Regions from separate parts of the Pseudomonas sp. P4_C8 genome, predicted to be linked through region 4. Evidence: predicted binding sites of a transcription regulator. Region 4 holds the regulator's gene; each other region holds the start of a gene.
The links. The regulator sigma-54, encoded in region 4, starts transcription at its own class of promoters, with help from an activator protein. The targets are predictions, from matches to a motif close to ANTGGCATNNANNTTGCTNT.

Region 1 (4,211 bases), on a different contig from region 4:
TACCTCATGACTTGCGAAAAGCAGATTAGTTATAGCCCAGCTTCACCGTCTGTCGACAGTCGCCGGAAAAATTCAATAACCGCCGGTGACCAGCGGTTCATGCCTCTTCACCGTGCACGGTGGCGAGGACTTTACGGGCACCGCCAAAATCACGGTGCTCGCCCAGATAAACACCTTGCCAGGTCCCCAGCGCCAGTCGGCCTGCCGAGATCGGCAAACTGAGCTGACAGCCAAGCACGCTGGCCTTGAAGTGCGCCGGGAGGTCGTCCAGGCCTTCGTCGTTATGCTCATAGCCGTCTGTTCCTTGTGGGATCAGACGATTGAAAAATCGTTCGAAGTCGCGACGTACCGCCGGATCGGCGTTCTCGTTGATGGTCAACGACGCCGAGGTATGCTGCAGCCACAAATGCAACAGACCGACCCGACACGCCTTGAGTTCAGGCAAGCCGGCGAGTAACTCGTCCGTTACCAGATGAAAGCCCCGGGGCCGAGCCCGCAGGGTAATCAGAGTCTGTTGCCACATACAGTTCTCCGCACCTTCGGGGCGCATTCTAGCGCGCTCTGGGAAAAAACAAAGGCCCTAATATTCCTTCAATGATGTAAGCCATTGGCCGCAGAAAAACGCCCGTCGTAAACGCCCCTGAACGTGTACGAAAAAACCTTTCAGCAGTTCCTTCACTGACAAACACCAGACAAAAAAATGCCCGGCAAGCCGGGCAAGTTTTTTATGCGCGTCTTACAAGTTGTAGCCGCGCTCGTTATGAAGTGCCAGGTCGATGCCGACAGCCTCTTCTTCTTCCGTGATCCGCAGGCCCATGACGGCGTCCAGGACCTTGAGAATGATGAAGGTGACGATCGCGGTGTAGATCACCGTGAAGCCCACGCCTTTGCACTGAATCCAGACTTGTGCGGCAATGTCGGTGACGGTGCCGAAGCCACCCAGGGATGGCGCAGCGAACACGCCAGTCAGGATCGCGCCGAGGATACCGCCGATACCGTGTACACCGAACGCGTCCAGGGAATCGTCATAACCGAGTTTGCGTTTCAGGGTCGTGGCGCAGAAGAAGCACACCACGCCGGCCGCCAGGCCGATGACCAGCGCGCCCATCGGGCCCACGGTGCCAGCGGCTGGCGTGATTGCCACCAGACCGGCGACAACACCCGAGGCGATACCCAGTGCACTTGGTTTGCCGTGAGTGATCCACTCGGCGAACATCCAGCCCAGTGCCGCAGCGCCGGTTGCGATCTGGGTCACCAGCATCGCCATGCCGGCCGTGCCGTTGGCCGCAGCAGCGGAGCCGGCGTTGAAGCCGAACCAGCCGACCCACAACATCGCGGCGCCCATCAGGGTGTAACCGAGGTTGTGCGGAGCCATCGGGGTGGTCGGGAAGCCTTTGCGCTTGCCCAGTACCAGGCAGGCAATCAGTCCGGCCACACCGGCGTTGATGTGCACCACGGTGCCGCCGGCGAAGTCGAGCACGCCCCAGTCCCACAACAGGCCGCCGTTACCGGACCAGACCATGTGTGCAATCGGTGCGTAAACCAGGGTGAACCACACGCCCATGAAGATCAGCATGGCGGAGAACTTCATCCGCTCGGCGAAGGCACCGACGATCAGCGCAGGGGTGATGATGGCGAAGGTCATCTGGAAGGTGATGAACACCGCCTCAGGGAACAGCGCCGCAGGACCGGTCAGGCTCGATGGCGTGACGCCGGCGAGGAATGCCTTGCCCATGCCGCCGACGAACGAATTGAAGTTGACGACGCCCTGCTCCATGCCAGTCGTGTCGAACGCGATGCTGTAGCCATAAATGACCCACAGGACGCTGATCAGACCAGTAATGGCGAAGCACTGCATCATCACGGAAAGAATGTTTTTGGACCGCACCATGCCGCCGTAGAACAGCGCGAGGCCAGGAATGGTCATGAACAGCACAAGGGCTGTCGAGGTCATCATCCAGGCGGTATCGCCGGAGTTTAGGACTGGGGCCGCCACTTCGTCTGCCGCCATAGCCAAGCCGGGCATTACGAGGGACAACAGGGCTCCTAGCCCTGCGAATTTACGCAGAGTCATATTGTTTTCTCCTGGGGCGTTGGGTTTGTGGCGGCTTAGATTGCGTCGGTATCGGTTTCGCCGGTACGGATGCGAATCGCCTGTTCCAGATTGACCACGAAGATCTTGCCGTCACCGATCTTGCCGGTGTTGGCCGCCTTGGTTATCGCCTCGATAACCCGATCCAGATCCTTGTCGTCAATGGCGACATCGATCTTCACTTTAGGCAGAAAATCGACCACGTATTCCGCGCCGCGATACAGCTCGGTGTGACCCTTCTGCCGACCGAATCCCTTGACTTCCGTAACGGTAATGCCCTGCACGCCGATCTCGGACAGCGACTCGCGCACGTCGTCCAGTTTGAACGGCTTGATGATGGCAGTGACTAGCTTCATGAAAACTCTCTCCCGAATTGGTGGACTTGCCCCAGGAAAACAAACCCGTCTCAAGTCTAAGCGCAGTGCCTGGCTTTGTAACGCATCGTCGGCCTTGAATGCCCGTCCGACTCCAGCTAACCACCCCGTACGAAACACTTCCCCCCCGTTTCGCCTGGCGCACTGCATTCGACACAGCGACTGCATCAGTGCATGGGTTGATAGTCACTAAGCAGAAAGCTTGCCATCTCAACAAAACCCATTGAATTCAATCTCTTGGCCAATACCACAAGCCACCGCCCTGAATTACCCGGGAACTAACGCACAACAACGGTGCGCCGCCGTCCGTCCGCATGCGCGAAAAACGTGCACTGGCTGGCTACCGGAATTGACTATAGACACTGCGTGATACACTGCCCGCCAATGTTTCCAGGACCTTTCCCATGCTCGCGCCCAAAGACTTCCTAGACGCCCTGACGGGCACCGCCTCCCGCCTCTTCAGCGGCGAAACCCCGCTGCCGAAAAGCGAAATCGAAAGCCAGTTCAAGGCGCTGTTGCAGAGCGGCTTCAGCAAGCTCGACCTGGTGAGCCGTGAAGAGTTTGATAGCCAGATGGTCGTGCTCGCACGCACCCGGGCACGACTGGAGAGTCTTGAGGCGAAGGTGGCAGAGCTGGAAGCGAAGCTCAATCCGCCAACCGAGTAACACCACCGCTCCCACTTTGAAACCCGATCTAATGTGGGATCGGTGGTGCGGCGATCCGACTTGCCGCATGTTCAAGAGCTGATGACGCGATCTCGATACCCTCGCGGCACATCGCTGTACCGCGAGCACAATCGACAGTCACCCGCAGTCCAGTACCCAGCCGCGACTATCAAGCATCGCGCTTGACCACGCGCCGGTGGCAATCTGCCGGGGTCAATATCTTGCCCGCTCTGGAACGAACCGTGATGATCTCGACCGGTTCCGACAGATCGTTGTCCAGCAGCACCGAATAACGCTCGCCCTTGCTGAAGAGGAAGCGCTCACCCCACTGGCGCATGCTGACCACTATGGGAAACACGGCGCGCCCCATCTCGCTCAAAACATACTCCTTGTAGGCACTGCCGTCGGATGCCGGCTGGATTTCGAATACGCCCAACTCGACCAACATCTTGAGTTTTACCGTAAGGATGTTTCTGGCGAGGCCAAGACGCTTCTGGAATTCACTGAAGCGGCGAACATCATCGAAAGCGTCGCGGATGATCATCAGCACCCAACGATCTCCGATAGCTTCAAGCGTGCGGGCCACAGGGCATTCACTTTGTGCCAGTAGCTGCTGTCTGGCCATGTCTCTCCAAATTTGAGGGATAGATCGTTTAAAAAAAGTCCTAACGTCAGACGAAAATATTTTGTAAAAGTAGTTGTAGATTAAAACTAGTTTTGTTAAAAATCAACGCATCGGTTTTGTTTAGAAACCACTTGGTTCCAAGGATGGAATGATGTCGCTGAACCCTCTAAAGCCTTCGAAAATGGGCGTAGAAGCCGAAATATCAGCTGGCGGAGGCACCACCCTGCCCCCTCAGGGACGTGCAGCCACCGGCTTAAGTCGTTACCAGACATTTCTCTTCGCCATCACCTGCGCCATGGCCGTGGCCAATGTCTATTTCGCACAACCGTTGCTGGAGTCCATGGCAGCCAGCCTCTCGGTTGCACCCGGCACTATTGGCGTGGTGGTCACTGCTACTCAAGCCGGATATGCGGTGGGGCTGCTTTTCATCGTCCCTCTGGGCGATCTGCTGAACC
Region 2 (4,211 bases), on a different contig from region 4:
TCGGCGTCGATCAGGCTCATCGCCAGCAAGCCCCAGGTCAGGACCAACACCATGCAGGCCTGCCACCCGAAACCGAAATGCCAGGCGATAAACGCCGAGAGCAGGCCACAAGTCAGTTCGGTCAGCGGATAGCGCTTGCCGATAGGTGCGGCGCAGTTCGAGCATCGCCCCCGTAAAAACAGATAACTGAGCACCGGGATGTTTTCCCATGCGCGAATTCGATGGTCGCACTGCGGGCAATGGGAGTGGGGCAGCATCAGATTGTAGGTCGGGCCGGGTGCTTCGGGTGGTACACCCAGCACGTCATGGGCTTGTAGCCGCCATTCGCGGTCGAGCATTTTCGGCAGGCGCCAGATCACCACATTGAGGAAGCTGCCCACGACCAGGCCCACCACTAATGCGAGGGTCACGAAGAACGCCGGGTAAACAGTCAGAATTTCATTCAAAGGCATGTCAGATCGCTGAGCCGAGTTGGAAGATGGGCAAGTACATCGCAACCACCAGGCCCCCGACGATAACACCCAGCACGACCATGATGAATGGTTCCATCAGGCTGGTGAGGTTATCGACCATGTTGTCTACTTCGTCTTCGTAGAAGCCCGCGACCTTGTCAAGCATGGCATCCAGTGCGCCGGACTCTTCACCAATGGCCGTCATTTGAATCGCCATGTTGGGGAATACGCCGCAAGTGCGCATGGAAAAATTCAGTTGCATGCCGGTCGACACGTCCTGCCTGATGCGCAGGACCGCACGCTTGAACACGATGTTGCCGGTCGCACCGGCCACGGACTCCAATGCTTCGACCAATGGCACGCCGGCGGCAAAGGTAGTCGACAGCGTTCGGGCGTAGCGGGCCACGGCAGACTTGTACATCAGCGTGCCGATCAGGGGCAGTTTCAACAGCCAGGTGTCCAGCCAGTCGCGAAAGCCCGGGGATTTCTTGAAAGCGTGGCGCACGCCGAAAATCGCCGCGATCAGCACACCGAGCATCACCCACCACCAGTGCTGCATGAACGCCGACAGGCCGATGACCATCACCGTGAAGGCAGGCAGTTCGGCACCAAAACCTTTGAACACCGACTCGAACTGCGGCACCACCTTGACCAGTAGAATCCCCGTGACAATGATCGCGACAAACACCACGGCCAATGGGTAGGTCATGGCTTTCTTGATTTTTGCCTTCAGGCTTTCGCTCTTTTCCTTATAGGTCGCCACCCGTTCCAGCAAAGTATCGAGAGCGCCGGCCTGCTCGCCGGCATCCACCAGGTTGCAGTAGAGCTCATCGAAATACTGCGGCTTTTTGCGCAGGGACGCGGCGAAGCTGTTACCCGCCGCGACTTCCTGTTTCAACTCGTCCACCAGTTTGCGCATGGCCGGGTTATCGAAGCCTTCGCCGATAATGTCGAACGACTGCAACAGCGGCACGCCGGCTTTCATCATGGTCGCCATCTGCCGGGTGAACAGGGCGATGTCCTGAGTCTTGATGCGTTTGCCGACGTTGAAAATCGACGCGGATTTCTTGCGCACCTTGCCGGGGGTGATGCCTTGCTTGCGCAGTTGGGCCTTGATCAACGCCGGGTTCTGGCCGCTCAACTCACCGATCATCTTGGTGCCTTTCCTGTCTGTGCCTTCCCAAGCGTAGACATTTGTTTTTGCTGCTTTGACCGACATGTTCAGTCCTTGGTGACCCGATTGATTTCTTCATGGCTTATAGCCTAGTCAAGGCGCTGAGCCAAACCAGCGGCCTTGAGGTGACAAAAAGTGTCAGATAGTGCGCTTCCTGGGGGTAGGAACGGTCCTTGATTCGACTCGCCGCCCCGCGAACAAGGGCTGTAGCGCTTGGCATGGGCTGTGCTGATGCTCTTTCAGATCATGAGCTTTCGACTCATGCATGGAGCTTGTCTATGAAGACTCAGAAAGGTTTTACCCTGATCGAACTGCTGATCGTGGTGGCGATCATCGGGATTCTGGCGACGTTTGCGTTGCCGATGTATTCCAAATATCAGGCCAGGGCGAAGTTGACGGCTGGCCTGGCCGAGATTTCCGCGATGAAGGTGCCGTATGAAGATGCGATCAACCAAGGCATTGCGCCAACGGTAGCCAACGTGGCGCCGGCGGGTAATGCCACGACCAGCAATTGCACCGTCGCGGTCACCGGCGCAGTGGCCACAGGCAATGGCACCATCACCTGCACGATTTTGAATGCCCCAGGGCCAGTGCTGAGCAAGACCATTACGTTGAAGCGTGATGCGGCCAATGGCTGGTCGTGTATCAGTTCCGCTGACCAAGATTACTTACCTAAAGCCTGCACCAGTTCCGCCTCGTAAACGCTGACGCCCAACACGGCCCCGCTGCTTCGGTTGCGGGGCTTTTTTTTGTTTGTCGAATGCCTGGCTACTGCAAAAAAGGCAAAAAATTCAGGGTGTTAGGAACTTTGTGAAAACCCGCAAGTTGCATGCAGAGTTTTGCCTGGTCATGCATTTTGCATGATTTCGAAAATTCGCAATATTTATAACGTATTGATTTATAACGATTTAGTTGTTGTCTCAACGTTGGCACAGCGTTCGCACTCTACCCAGTAACCCTGCTGCGAAGACAACCAGCAGACTTTCTAGAAAAACAGGAGTTACTCGTATGAAGAAGTTCGCTATCGCTGCCGCTACTGCTACCGCGCTGACCCTGACGCTGGCCAACGCTGCATTCGCGCAGACCACCACCACTCAAGCCCCGTTGACAGTGGCTACTGGTGAAGCTGCCAAGGTCGAGGAAGTTACTTCCGATACCTGGATCACGACCAAAGTTAAAAGCGACTTGCTGACCGAAAAAGGCATTCCTGGCACCGACATCAAAGTCGAAACCAACAAAGGCGTCGTGTCACTGTCGTCCACTGTTGCAGTGACTGATTCCCAGAAAGCCACCGCAGTGGCGATCACCAAGAAAATCAAAGGCGTCAAAGCGGTCTCCGCTGACGGCCTGAAAGCCGAGTAAGGCAAGACTTCTCGCCTGGACCGGGAGAAGGTGTGGCAGACGGGCTGAGTAATACGGCTGCCACTTCTTGGGCGTTCATGCGAACGGCCATAAGGATGTGGTCATTACAGGCCCCCGACAATCGTGTCAGGGGCCTGTTCTATTTGGGTGGCACAAAACAACTGTGGGAGCGAGCCTGCTCGCGATAGCTGAGTGTCAGGCGACATCTATCTGGAATGTCCGATCCCCATCGCGAGCAGGCTCACTTCTACAATGGATTTTTGGTCACTCAAAATGGTGGTGAGTTCGATGGCTGCTGACCAATCTTCCGAGCATCACTCGGCATCCAGATGCAACGGCGTCACCACCCGGCCGTCACTTTGCGCTTCGCCAAGGTTGGCGTCGATGAAGTACACACGGTCGTCGGCCAGCTGACCTTTATCCACCAGATAGTCCTTGATGCTGCTCGCGCGCTCCTGCCCCAACTGACGCAACAGCACGTCACTGGTACTCCAGAACTTGATCACGTCGGCGCGCATTTTGGCGGTGCGTTCTTCCTTGCCCAGGTCCTTCCATTCGGCCGGCGGTTGAGTCTTCAGGCGCGTGCGGTAGATGCCTTCCAACAGCGGGCCTTTCTCGTTTTCCGGGACCACCAGCAATGAGGCCTGGGCCGGGACTTTGTCACCGCGACGCTGGAGCATTTTGTAGTAGTTGTATTGGTATTCCCGTTCCAGGCGTTGCTCGGCAATCAACGGGCCGTCACTGCTGGCGGCCGCCGTGCCTTCGATTTCAAGGCGCAGGGCCGGACGTTCCTTCAAGGCTTGGGACAGTTTGACCAACGCCCCTTCGGCTTCCTGGCTCAAATCGCTTGAGCCTGGTGCGAACGATACGGTGCCCAAGTCCTCGGAACCGCCGCCACTGACCAGTCCGCCAATCAGTTTGAACGGCGCAGCGGCGGCTTTGACGATCAGGTTGCGCAGGGTTTGCCAGATAATCGGCATGACGCTGAACTGCGGATTATTGAGGTCGCCAGTGACAGGCAATTCGATGGAAATCTTGCCATCTACGTCTTTGAGCAAGGCAATCGCCAGTTTCAGCGGCAGGCTCACGGCATCCGGGCTGTCGACCTTTTCACCGAGTTGCAATTGCTCGATCACCACTTTGTTCTCGGCCTTGAGCTGGCCTTTGGTGATCAGGTAATGCACATCGAGATTGAGCCGGCCCTTGCGGATGCGATACCCGGC
Region 3 (4,211 bases), on a different contig from region 4:
CGGCGTCAAGCGTGTAGGGCTGATGCCCAGCGAGCGTCGGCACATGGAGCTCAATGCCTTGCTCGGTGCCCTGGAGTTTCCGGTGTTGTCGATCGACATGGGCGGCTCCATCGTCGCGGCGAATCGTGCGGCGGCGCAGTTGCTCGGGGTGCGGGTGGATGAAGTGCCGGGGATTCCGCTGTCGCGTTACGCCGAGGATTTTGATTTGCCGGAGTTGGTGCGGGCCAACAAATCGCGCATCAACGGGCTGCGGGTCAAGGTCAAGGGCGACGTGTTTCTGGCCGACATCGCGCCGTTGCAATCGGAGCATGACGACAGTGAAGCCATGGCCGGTGCGGTATTGACGTTGCACCGCGCTGACCGGGTGGGCGAGCGCATCTATAACGTACGCAAACAGGAACTGCGCGGGTTCGACAGCATCTTCCAAAGCTCGAAAGTGATGGCAGCGGTAGTGCGCGAAGCACGCCGCATGGCGCCATTGGATGCGCCGCTGTTGATAGAAGGCGAAACCGGCACTGGTAAAGAGTTGCTGGCACGCGCCTGTCACCTGGCTAGCCCGCGCGGGCAATCTCCATTAATGGCGCTCAATTGCGCCGGTTTGCCGGAGTCGATGGCCGAGACTGAATTGTTCGGTTACGGCCCCGGCGCCTTCGAAGGCGCGCGTGCAGAAGGCAAGCTTGGGCTGCTGGAGCTGACGGCGGGCGGTACGCTGTTTCTCGATGGCGTGGGGGAAATGAGCCCGCGCTTGCAGGTGAAATTGCTGCGTTTCCTGCAGGACGGTTGCTTCCGGCGTGTGGGCAGCGATGAAGAAGTTTATCTGGATGTGCGGGTGATCTGCGCGACTCAGGTGGATTTGTCTGAGCTGTGCGCGCGGGGCGAGTTTCGCCAGGATCTGTATCACCGTTTGAACGTGCTTTCGCTGCACATTCCGCCACTGCGTGAATGCCTCGATGGTTTGACGCCGCTGGTGGAGCACTTCCTCGACCAAGCCAGCCGGCAGATCGGTTGCCCGTTGCCGAAACTGGCGCCGGCAGCGATGGAGCGGCTCAGTCATTACCACTGGCCGGGCAATGTCCGGCAATTGGAAAACGTGTTGTTCCAGGCGGTTTCGTTGTGTGAGGGCGGGACGGTCAAGGCCGAGCATATTCGCCTGCCGGATTACGGTGTGCGTCAGCCGCTTGGCGATTTTTCGCTTGAAGGCGGGCTTGACGAGATTGTCGGTCGTTTCGAGAAGGCTGTGTTGGAGAGGCTGTATTCCGAGCATCCGAGCAGTCGGCAACTGGGCAAGCGGTTGGGGGTTTCGCATACGACCATTGCCAACAAGTTGCGTGAGTACGACGTCGGCAAAGAACCGGGAAGCGCATAGACCCCTGTAGCAGCTGCCGAGCCTGCGAGGCTGCGTCCGGCGGCGAAGCCGTCGTGAGTTCAGGCACTGAGATCCTTCAGGTAAACCGCATACTTAGGGTTTACGACTGCTTCGCAGCCGAACGCAGCCTCGGCAGCTGCTACAGGGATCCCATTGAGTTCATGAGGTCAAGCGTTGCCACCCACCGGCATAACACCGCCGGTTTTTCGACTTTGACACAATCTCTCATTCCTCTCTGAAACCCCTCAAGTCCTTTGTTTGCCGGGCCTGGCGCCGCAAAAAAAAAGTTGGTCTGCAAATTGCTTGACGCTCAGCAGTACAGCGGTGGGCGGCAAACGTCCGGCATGCAGAGGAAAGAGCGTGGACAAGTACCTTTATGTGGCAATGACCGGCGCCAGCCAGAATGCACTGGCGCAGAAGGCTCATGCCAACAACCTGGCAAACATCTCCACCAACGGTTTTCAGAAGGACCTGGAACAGGCCCGTTCGATGCCGGTGTTTGGTGACAGCTTTCCGGCGCGTGCGTTTGCCATGACCGAGCGCCCGGCCACCGACTTCTCCCCTGGTTCGCTGGTTGAAACCGGTCGTGACCTCGATGTCGCGGTGCAAGTCAACGGCTGGATCGCCGTGCAGACCCCCGATGGCGCTGAAAGCTACGTGCGCACCGGTAGCCTGAACGTGGACGCCCTTGGCGTGCTGCGTGCCGGCAACGGTATGCCGGTGATGGGCAATGGCGGACCGATCGCCGTGCCGCCCGAGCAGCAAATCGAAGTGGGTGAGGACGGCACCATCAGCATCCGTGCGATGGGCGAAGGCCCGCGCGTGATGGCTGAAGTCGATCGCATCAAGTTGGTCAACCCTGACCTGAGGAACATGACCAAAGGCCTGGACGGTTCGATCCACACCAAGGACGGCAAGCCGGCGCAAGCCGATTCCGGCGTCAAACTGGTGTCCGGGTTCCTGGAATCGAGCAACGTCAACGCCGTGGAAGAAATGACCTCGGTGCTGGCGCTGGCCAAGCAGTTCGAGCTGCACATCAAGATGATGAACACCGCCAAAGACGATGACCAGGCCATGGCTCGGGTCTTGCAGATCAGCTAATTACCAGAACGTCGCGCCGTAAAACAGGCGCACGAGGAGAATCGAATGCTTCCGGCTCTATGGGTTGCCAAAACAGGTCTGTCCGCCCAGGACACTAACCTGACCACCATTTCCAACAACCTGGCTAACGTGTCGACCACGGGTTTCAAACGTGACCGCGCCGAGTTCCAGGACTTGCTCTATCAGATCAAACGCCAGCCAGGCGCCCAGTCGACCCAGGACAGCGAACTGCCGTCGGGCCTGCAAGTGGGTACCGGTGTGCGCATCGTCGGCACCCAGAAAAACTTCACCGCCGGCAGCCTGCAAACCACCGAGCAGCCGCTTGACTTGGCGGTCGACGGTCGCGGTTTCTTCCAGATCCTGCAGCCGGACGGCACCACGTCCTACACCCGTGACGGTACGTTCCACCTCGATTCCAACGGGCAGGTCGTCAACGCCAGTGGCTTCGCCCTGGAGCCGGCCATCGTTATTCCCAACGAAGCACAGACCTTCACGGTCGGTCGCGATGGCACCGTGTCCATCACCGTTCCGGGTAACCCGGCCAGCCAGGTGATCGGCAACCTGCAAACCGCTGACTTCATCAACCCGGCCGGTCTGCAAGCCGTGGGTAACAACCTGTTCCTGGAAACCGCTGCCAGCGGCGCACCGCAAGTCGGTACACCGGGCCTGAACGGTTTCGGCACCACGCTGCAGAACACCCTGGAAACCTCCAACGTCAGCACCGTTGAGGAGATGGTCAACATGATCACCACTCAGCGCGCTTACGAGATGAACTCCAAAGTGATCTCTACCGCCGACCAGATGCTCTCGTTCGTAACGCAGAATCTGTAATCAAGTCTATGAGGCGGCCATGAGGTCGCCTGCAACACCGTGAGGTAGGGTCATGAATCGCTTTGTATCTGTTCTGGCACTGAGTGGGGCTGTTGTGCTCGCGGGCTGCGTCCCAACGACGCCCAAGCCCAATGACCCTTATTACGCCCCGGTGTTGCCGCGCACACCGTTGCCGGCGGCCGCGAACAATGGCTCGATTTACCAGGCCGGTTTTGAGCAGAACCTGTACACCGACCGCAAGGCGTTCCGAGTGGGTGACATCATCACCATTACCCTGAACGAGAGGACCCAGGCCAGCAAAAACGCCAACTCGCAAATTGGCAAGAACAGCAAGGCCAACATTGCCCTGACCTCGTTGTTCGGCTCCACACCCAACACCAATAACCCGTTCGGCAGTGGTGACCTGACGCTGGACGCCAGCTATGAAGGCGACCGCGCGACCAAGGGTGACAGCAAGGCGGCGCAGGGCAACACGCTCGTGGGCTCGATCACCGTTACCGTTGCTGATGTATTGCCCAACGGCATCATCGCAGTACGTGGCGAGAAGTGGATGACCCTCAACACCGGCGATGAGCTGGTGCGGATTGCCGGGCTGGTGCGCTCCGATGACATCTCGACCGACAACACTGTTTCGTCGACCCGTGTCGCCGATGCGCGCATCACCTACTCGGGCACCGGTTCGTTTGCCGATGCGAGTCAGCCAGGCTGGTTCGACCGTTTCTTCCTCAGCCCGCTGTTCCCTTTCTAGGTGGCTACGTTGAATTTCAAACACCTGATGGTGGCCGCCTTGTTGCTGTCTGCGGCGTTCAACGCGCAGGCCGAGCGGCTGAAGGATATCGCCAGTATTTCTGGCGTGCGCTCCAACCAATTGATCGGCTATGGCCTGGTGGTCGGGCTTAACGGCACCGGTGAC
Region 4 (4,211 bases):
CGAGTCGCGTCCGCGTATCGACATGGTGATCCAGCCGAAGAAGAAAACCGACGAGCAAAAGGCCCCGTAATGGCAACTCTGAAAGCTCAGCATCTGGCCAAGAGCTACAAGAGCCGCCAGGTCGTGCGTGACGTCAGCCTGTCGATCGACAGCGGTCAAATCGTCGGCCTGCTTGGTCCCAACGGCGCCGGCAAGACCACCTGCTTCTACATGATTGTCGGCCTGGTGCAGGCCGATCAGGGCCGTGTGCTGATCGACGATCTGGACGTCAGCCACCAGCCAATGCACGGTCGTGCAAAGGCCGGTATCGGCTATCTGCCGCAAGAAGCGTCGATCTTCCGCAAACTCTCGGTCGCCGACAACATCATGGCGATCCTCGAGACGCGCAAGGAACTCGACAAGGCCGGACGTCGCAAAGAGCTGGAAAGCCTGCTGCAGGAATTCCACATCAGCCACATCCGCGACAACCTCGGCATGAGCCTGTCGGGCGGTGAACGCCGCCGCGTGGAAATCGCCCGGGCATTGGCTACCAACCCGAAATTCATCCTGCTCGACGAACCCTTCGCCGGCGTGGACCCGATTTCGGTCGGCGACATCAAACAGATCATCTACCATCTCAAGGCCAAGGGCATTGGCGTGCTGATCACTGACCACAACGTCCGTGAAACCCTGGATATCTGCGAAACCGCCTACATCGTCAACGATGGCCAGCTGATCGCCGAAGGCGATGCCGCCACTATCCTGGCCAACGACCTGGTTAAAGAAGTCTATCTGGGCCATGAGTTCCGCCTGTAAGCGTTGATGTGTCTGGCTAGTCGACTGAGCGCTTATCACAGTAAAAATCAACAGGTTTTTATTGTTACAGCGCTCTAGGCAAACACTTCAGTTTCAGGCATATAATTTGCTTATGTTTGGCGCTCCGGCGCCCTGTAGTGGATGGCGCATGTGCGCCGGCGAATAAGGTGTTAAGCCCCTGCCATGAAACCATCGCTAGTCTTGAGAATGGGCCAGCAGCTGACGATGACACCGCAGCTGCAACAGGCCATCCGCCTGCTCCAATTGTCGACCCTGGACCTGCAACAGGAAATCCAGGAGGCCCTGGAGTCCAATCCGATGCTCGAACGCCAGGAAGAAGGCGACGACTTCGACAACGTCGACCCCTTGGCCGACAAAGCCGAGCAGCAACCCAACGCCGACATTCAGGAACCCTCCTACCAGGAAACCGCCCCCACGGTGGACAACCTCGAGGAAGGCGACTGGAACGAGCGCATTCCCAATGAACTGCCGGTCGATACCGCATGGGAAGACGTTTACCAGACCAGCGCCAGCAGCCTGCCGAGCAACGATGACGACGAATGGGATTTCACTACTCGCACATCGGCCGGCGAGAGCCTGCAAAGCCACCTGTTGTGGCAACTGAACCTGGCACCGATGTCCGACACCGATCGCCTGATCGCCGTGACTCTGATCGACTGCATCAACAATCAGGGCTATCTGGATGAAACTCTCGAGGAAATCCTCGAAGCCTTCGATCCGGAACTGGACATCGAACTGGACGAAATCGAAGCCGTCCTGCACCGCATCCAGCAATTCGAGCCGGCCGGTATCGGCGCTCGTAACCTGGGCGAATGCCTGCTGCTGCAATTGCGCCAATTGCCAGCCAATACGCCTTGGCTCGCCGAAGCCAAACGCCTGGTCAGCGACTACATCGATCTGCTCGGCAGCCGCGACTACTCCCAGCTGATGCGCCGGATGAAGATCAAGGAAGATGAACTGCGACAGATCATCGAGCTGGTCCAGAGTCTCAACCCGCGCCCCGGCTCGCAGATCGAATCCAGCGAAGCCGAATACGTCGTTCCCGACGTTATCGTGCGCAAGGACAACGAACGCTGGCTGGTGGAACTGAATCAGGAATCAGTACCACGACTGCGGGTCAACGCCCAATACGCCGGGTTTGTCCGTCGCGCCGACACCAGCGCCGACAACACCTTCATGCGCAATCAGTTGCAAGAGGCCCGCTGGTTCATCAAGAGCCTGCAAAGCCGTAACGAAACACTGATGAAAGTCGCCACCCAGATCGTCGAGCATCAGCGCGGCTTCCTGGAATACGGCGACGAAGCCATGAAACCACTGGTCCTGCATGACATTGCCGAAGCCGTGGGCATGCACGAGTCGACGATTTCACGGGTGACCACGCAAAAATTCATGCATACCCCACGGGGTATTTATGAGCTGAAATACTTTTTCTCCAGCCACGTCAGCACCTCCGAAGGCGGTGAATGCTCGTCCACAGCGATCCGCGCGATCATCAAAAAGCTGGTTGCCGCGGAAAATCAGAAAAAGCCGTTGAGTGACAGCAAGATCGCTGGTTTACTGGAGGCACAAGGCATTCAGGTGGCTCGCCGCACCGTCGCCAAGTACCGCGAGTCCCTCGGGATCGCGCCTTCGAGCGAACGCAAGCGGTTGATGTAGAGCCACGCCACAGCGTTCCAGTGGTAGATCATTTGATCTACCGCTTTATGCACTGGCAACGAAGGAGAAGCTGTATGCAAGTCAACATCAGTGGACACCAACTGGAAGTGACCGAACCTCTTCGCACCTACATCGGCGAAAAACTCGAACGATTAGAGCGGCATTTCGACAAGATCACCAACGTGCAGGTCACGATGACGGTCGAGAAGCTGAAGCAGAAAATCGAAGCCACCCTGCATATTCCCGGCAATGAAGTGGTCGCAAACGCGGAACATACCGATATGTACGCGGCGATCGACTCACTGACCGACAAGCTGGATAAACAACTCAAAAAGCATAAGGAAAAGACCCAGAGCCTCCTCCAGGGTGCGACCGGTCGTTAACACTCCCAACCCATGATCCGACTTGAAAACATCCTGACCCCCGGCCGTTCCCTCGTGAACGTGCCGGGCGGCAGTAAAAAGAAAGCCCTCGAGCAAATTGCCAACCTGATCGCCCGGGAAGTGCCGGATCTGGAGATGCAAGATGTCTTCGAGGCATTGATTGCCCGTGAAAAACTCGGCTCGACCGGTTTTGGCAACGGCATCGCCATCCCCCACTGTCGCCTGAAGGGCTGCGAGTCACCCATCAGCGCCTTGATGCACCTTGACGCCCCCATTGATTTCGACGCCATCGACGGCGCCCCGGTTGACCTGCTGTTTGTACTGCTGGTCCCGCAAGCGGCTACCGATGCGCACCTGGAACTGCTCCGCCAGATCGCCAGCATGCTCGATCGCAAGGAAGTCCGTGATCGTCTTCGCAGCGCTCCGAGCAACGAAGCCTTGTATCAGGTTGTCCTGGACGAGCAAAACGGTCAGTAATCATGCGCTTGATCATAGTCAGCGGCCGCTCCGGCTCAGGTAAAAGCACCGTCCTCGATGTTCTCGAGGACAACGGCTACTACTGCATCGACAACCTGCCCGCCGGCCTGCTGCCGGAGTTGGCGGAACGCGCACTGATTCATACCGAACTGGCACAACCGCTGGTCGCCGTATCCATTGATGCGCGTAACTTGCCGAGTCACCTTTCGCGGTTTCCCGAACTGCTGGATGAAGTCCGGAGCCGGCATATCAAGTGCGATGTGCTGTACCTGGACGCCGACGTAGAAACCCTGCTCAAGCGCTTTTCCGAAACCCGCCGTCGTCACCCGCTGAGCAACGCCAACCGTTCGTTGGCAGAAGCCATCGAGGACGAAAGTAATCTGCTGGGTCCGATCGCCGATCTGGCAGATCTCAAAATCAATACCACCCACCTGAACCTGTATCAGCTGCGCGATACCATCAAGCTGCGCCTGTTGAACCAGCCGGAAGCCGGTACTGCGTTCCTGGTCGAGTCTTTCGGATTCAAGCGCGGCATGCCGGTCGACGCAGACCTGGTGTTCGACGTGCGCTGCCTGCCCAACCCTTATTGGAAGCCGGAATTGCGCGCTCAGTCCGGGCTTGATCAACCGGTGGCCGAGTACCTGGCAGCCCAACCGGACGTCGAAGAGATGTTCCAGGACATATCATCGTATTTGCTCAAGTGGCTGCCGCGCTTTGCCGCGAGCAACCGCGCTTATGTCACCATCGCCATTGGCTGCACCGGAGGACATCATCGCTCCGTCTACCTGACCGAACGTCTGGGCCAGGTCCTGCAACAATCCCTGAAGAACGTCCAGGTCCGCCACCGCGACCTCAGCTAAAGGATTCACATCGCGATGC

Region 1: the regulator sigma-54 is predicted to act here: its motif matches at 2,657-2,676, upstream of glnK (P-II family nitrogen regulator).
Region 2: the regulator sigma-54 is predicted to act here: its motif matches at 1,839-1,858, upstream of AC1DWM_RS01360 (pilin).
Region 3: the regulator sigma-54 is predicted to act here: its motif matches at 1,653-1,672, upstream of AC1DWM_RS12420 (flagellar basal body rod protein FlgF).

The regions. Positions count from the first base shown of each region.
Region 1 is NZ_JBFUIH010000015.1:65,345-69,555, forward strand. It holds gene AC1DWM_RS11880 (secondary thiamine-phosphate synthase enzyme YjbQ) at 98-523, opposite strand; gene AC1DWM_RS11885 (ammonium transporter) at 737-2,074, opposite strand; gene glnK (P-II family nitrogen regulator) at 2,110-2,448, opposite strand; gene AC1DWM_RS11895 (accessory factor UbiK family protein) at 2,871-3,131, shown strand; gene AC1DWM_RS11900 (winged helix-turn-helix transcriptional regulator) at 3,301-3,756, opposite strand; gene AC1DWM_RS11905 (MFS transporter) at 3,908-4,211, shown strand, end outside.
Region 2 is NZ_JBFUIH010000002.1:39,182-43,392, reverse strand. It holds gene AC1DWM_RS01370 (prepilin peptidase) at 1-452, opposite strand, end outside; gene AC1DWM_RS01365 (type II secretion system F family protein) at 454-1,671, opposite strand; gene AC1DWM_RS01360 (pilin) at 1,905-2,327, shown strand; gene AC1DWM_RS01355 (BON domain-containing protein) at 2,635-2,988, shown strand; gene AC1DWM_RS01350 (DUF748 domain-containing protein) at 3,303-4,211, opposite strand, start outside.
Region 3 is NZ_JBFUIH010000016.1:63,060-67,270, reverse strand. It holds gene AC1DWM_RS12425 (sigma-54-dependent transcriptional regulator) at 1-1,366, shown strand, start outside; gene AC1DWM_RS12420 (flagellar basal body rod protein FlgF) at 1,727-2,467, shown strand; gene flgG (flagellar basal-body rod protein FlgG) at 2,513-3,298, shown strand; gene flgH (flagellar basal body L-ring protein FlgH) at 3,351-4,046, shown strand; gene AC1DWM_RS12405 (flagellar basal body P-ring protein FlgI) at 4,074-4,211, shown strand, end outside.
Region 4 is NZ_JBFUIH010000014.1:70,826-75,036, forward strand. It holds gene lptA (lipopolysaccharide transport periplasmic protein LptA) at 1-70, shown strand, start outside; gene lptB (LPS export ABC transporter ATP-binding protein) at 70-795, shown strand; gene AC1DWM_RS11310 (RNA polymerase factor sigma-54) at 979-2,472, shown strand; gene hpf (ribosome hibernation-promoting factor, HPF/YfiA family) at 2,547-2,855, shown strand; gene ptsN (PTS IIA-like nitrogen regulatory protein PtsN) at 2,868-3,332, shown strand; gene rapZ (RNase adapter RapZ) at 3,335-4,192, shown strand; gene AC1DWM_RS11330 (HPr family phosphocarrier protein) at 4,208-4,211, shown strand, end outside.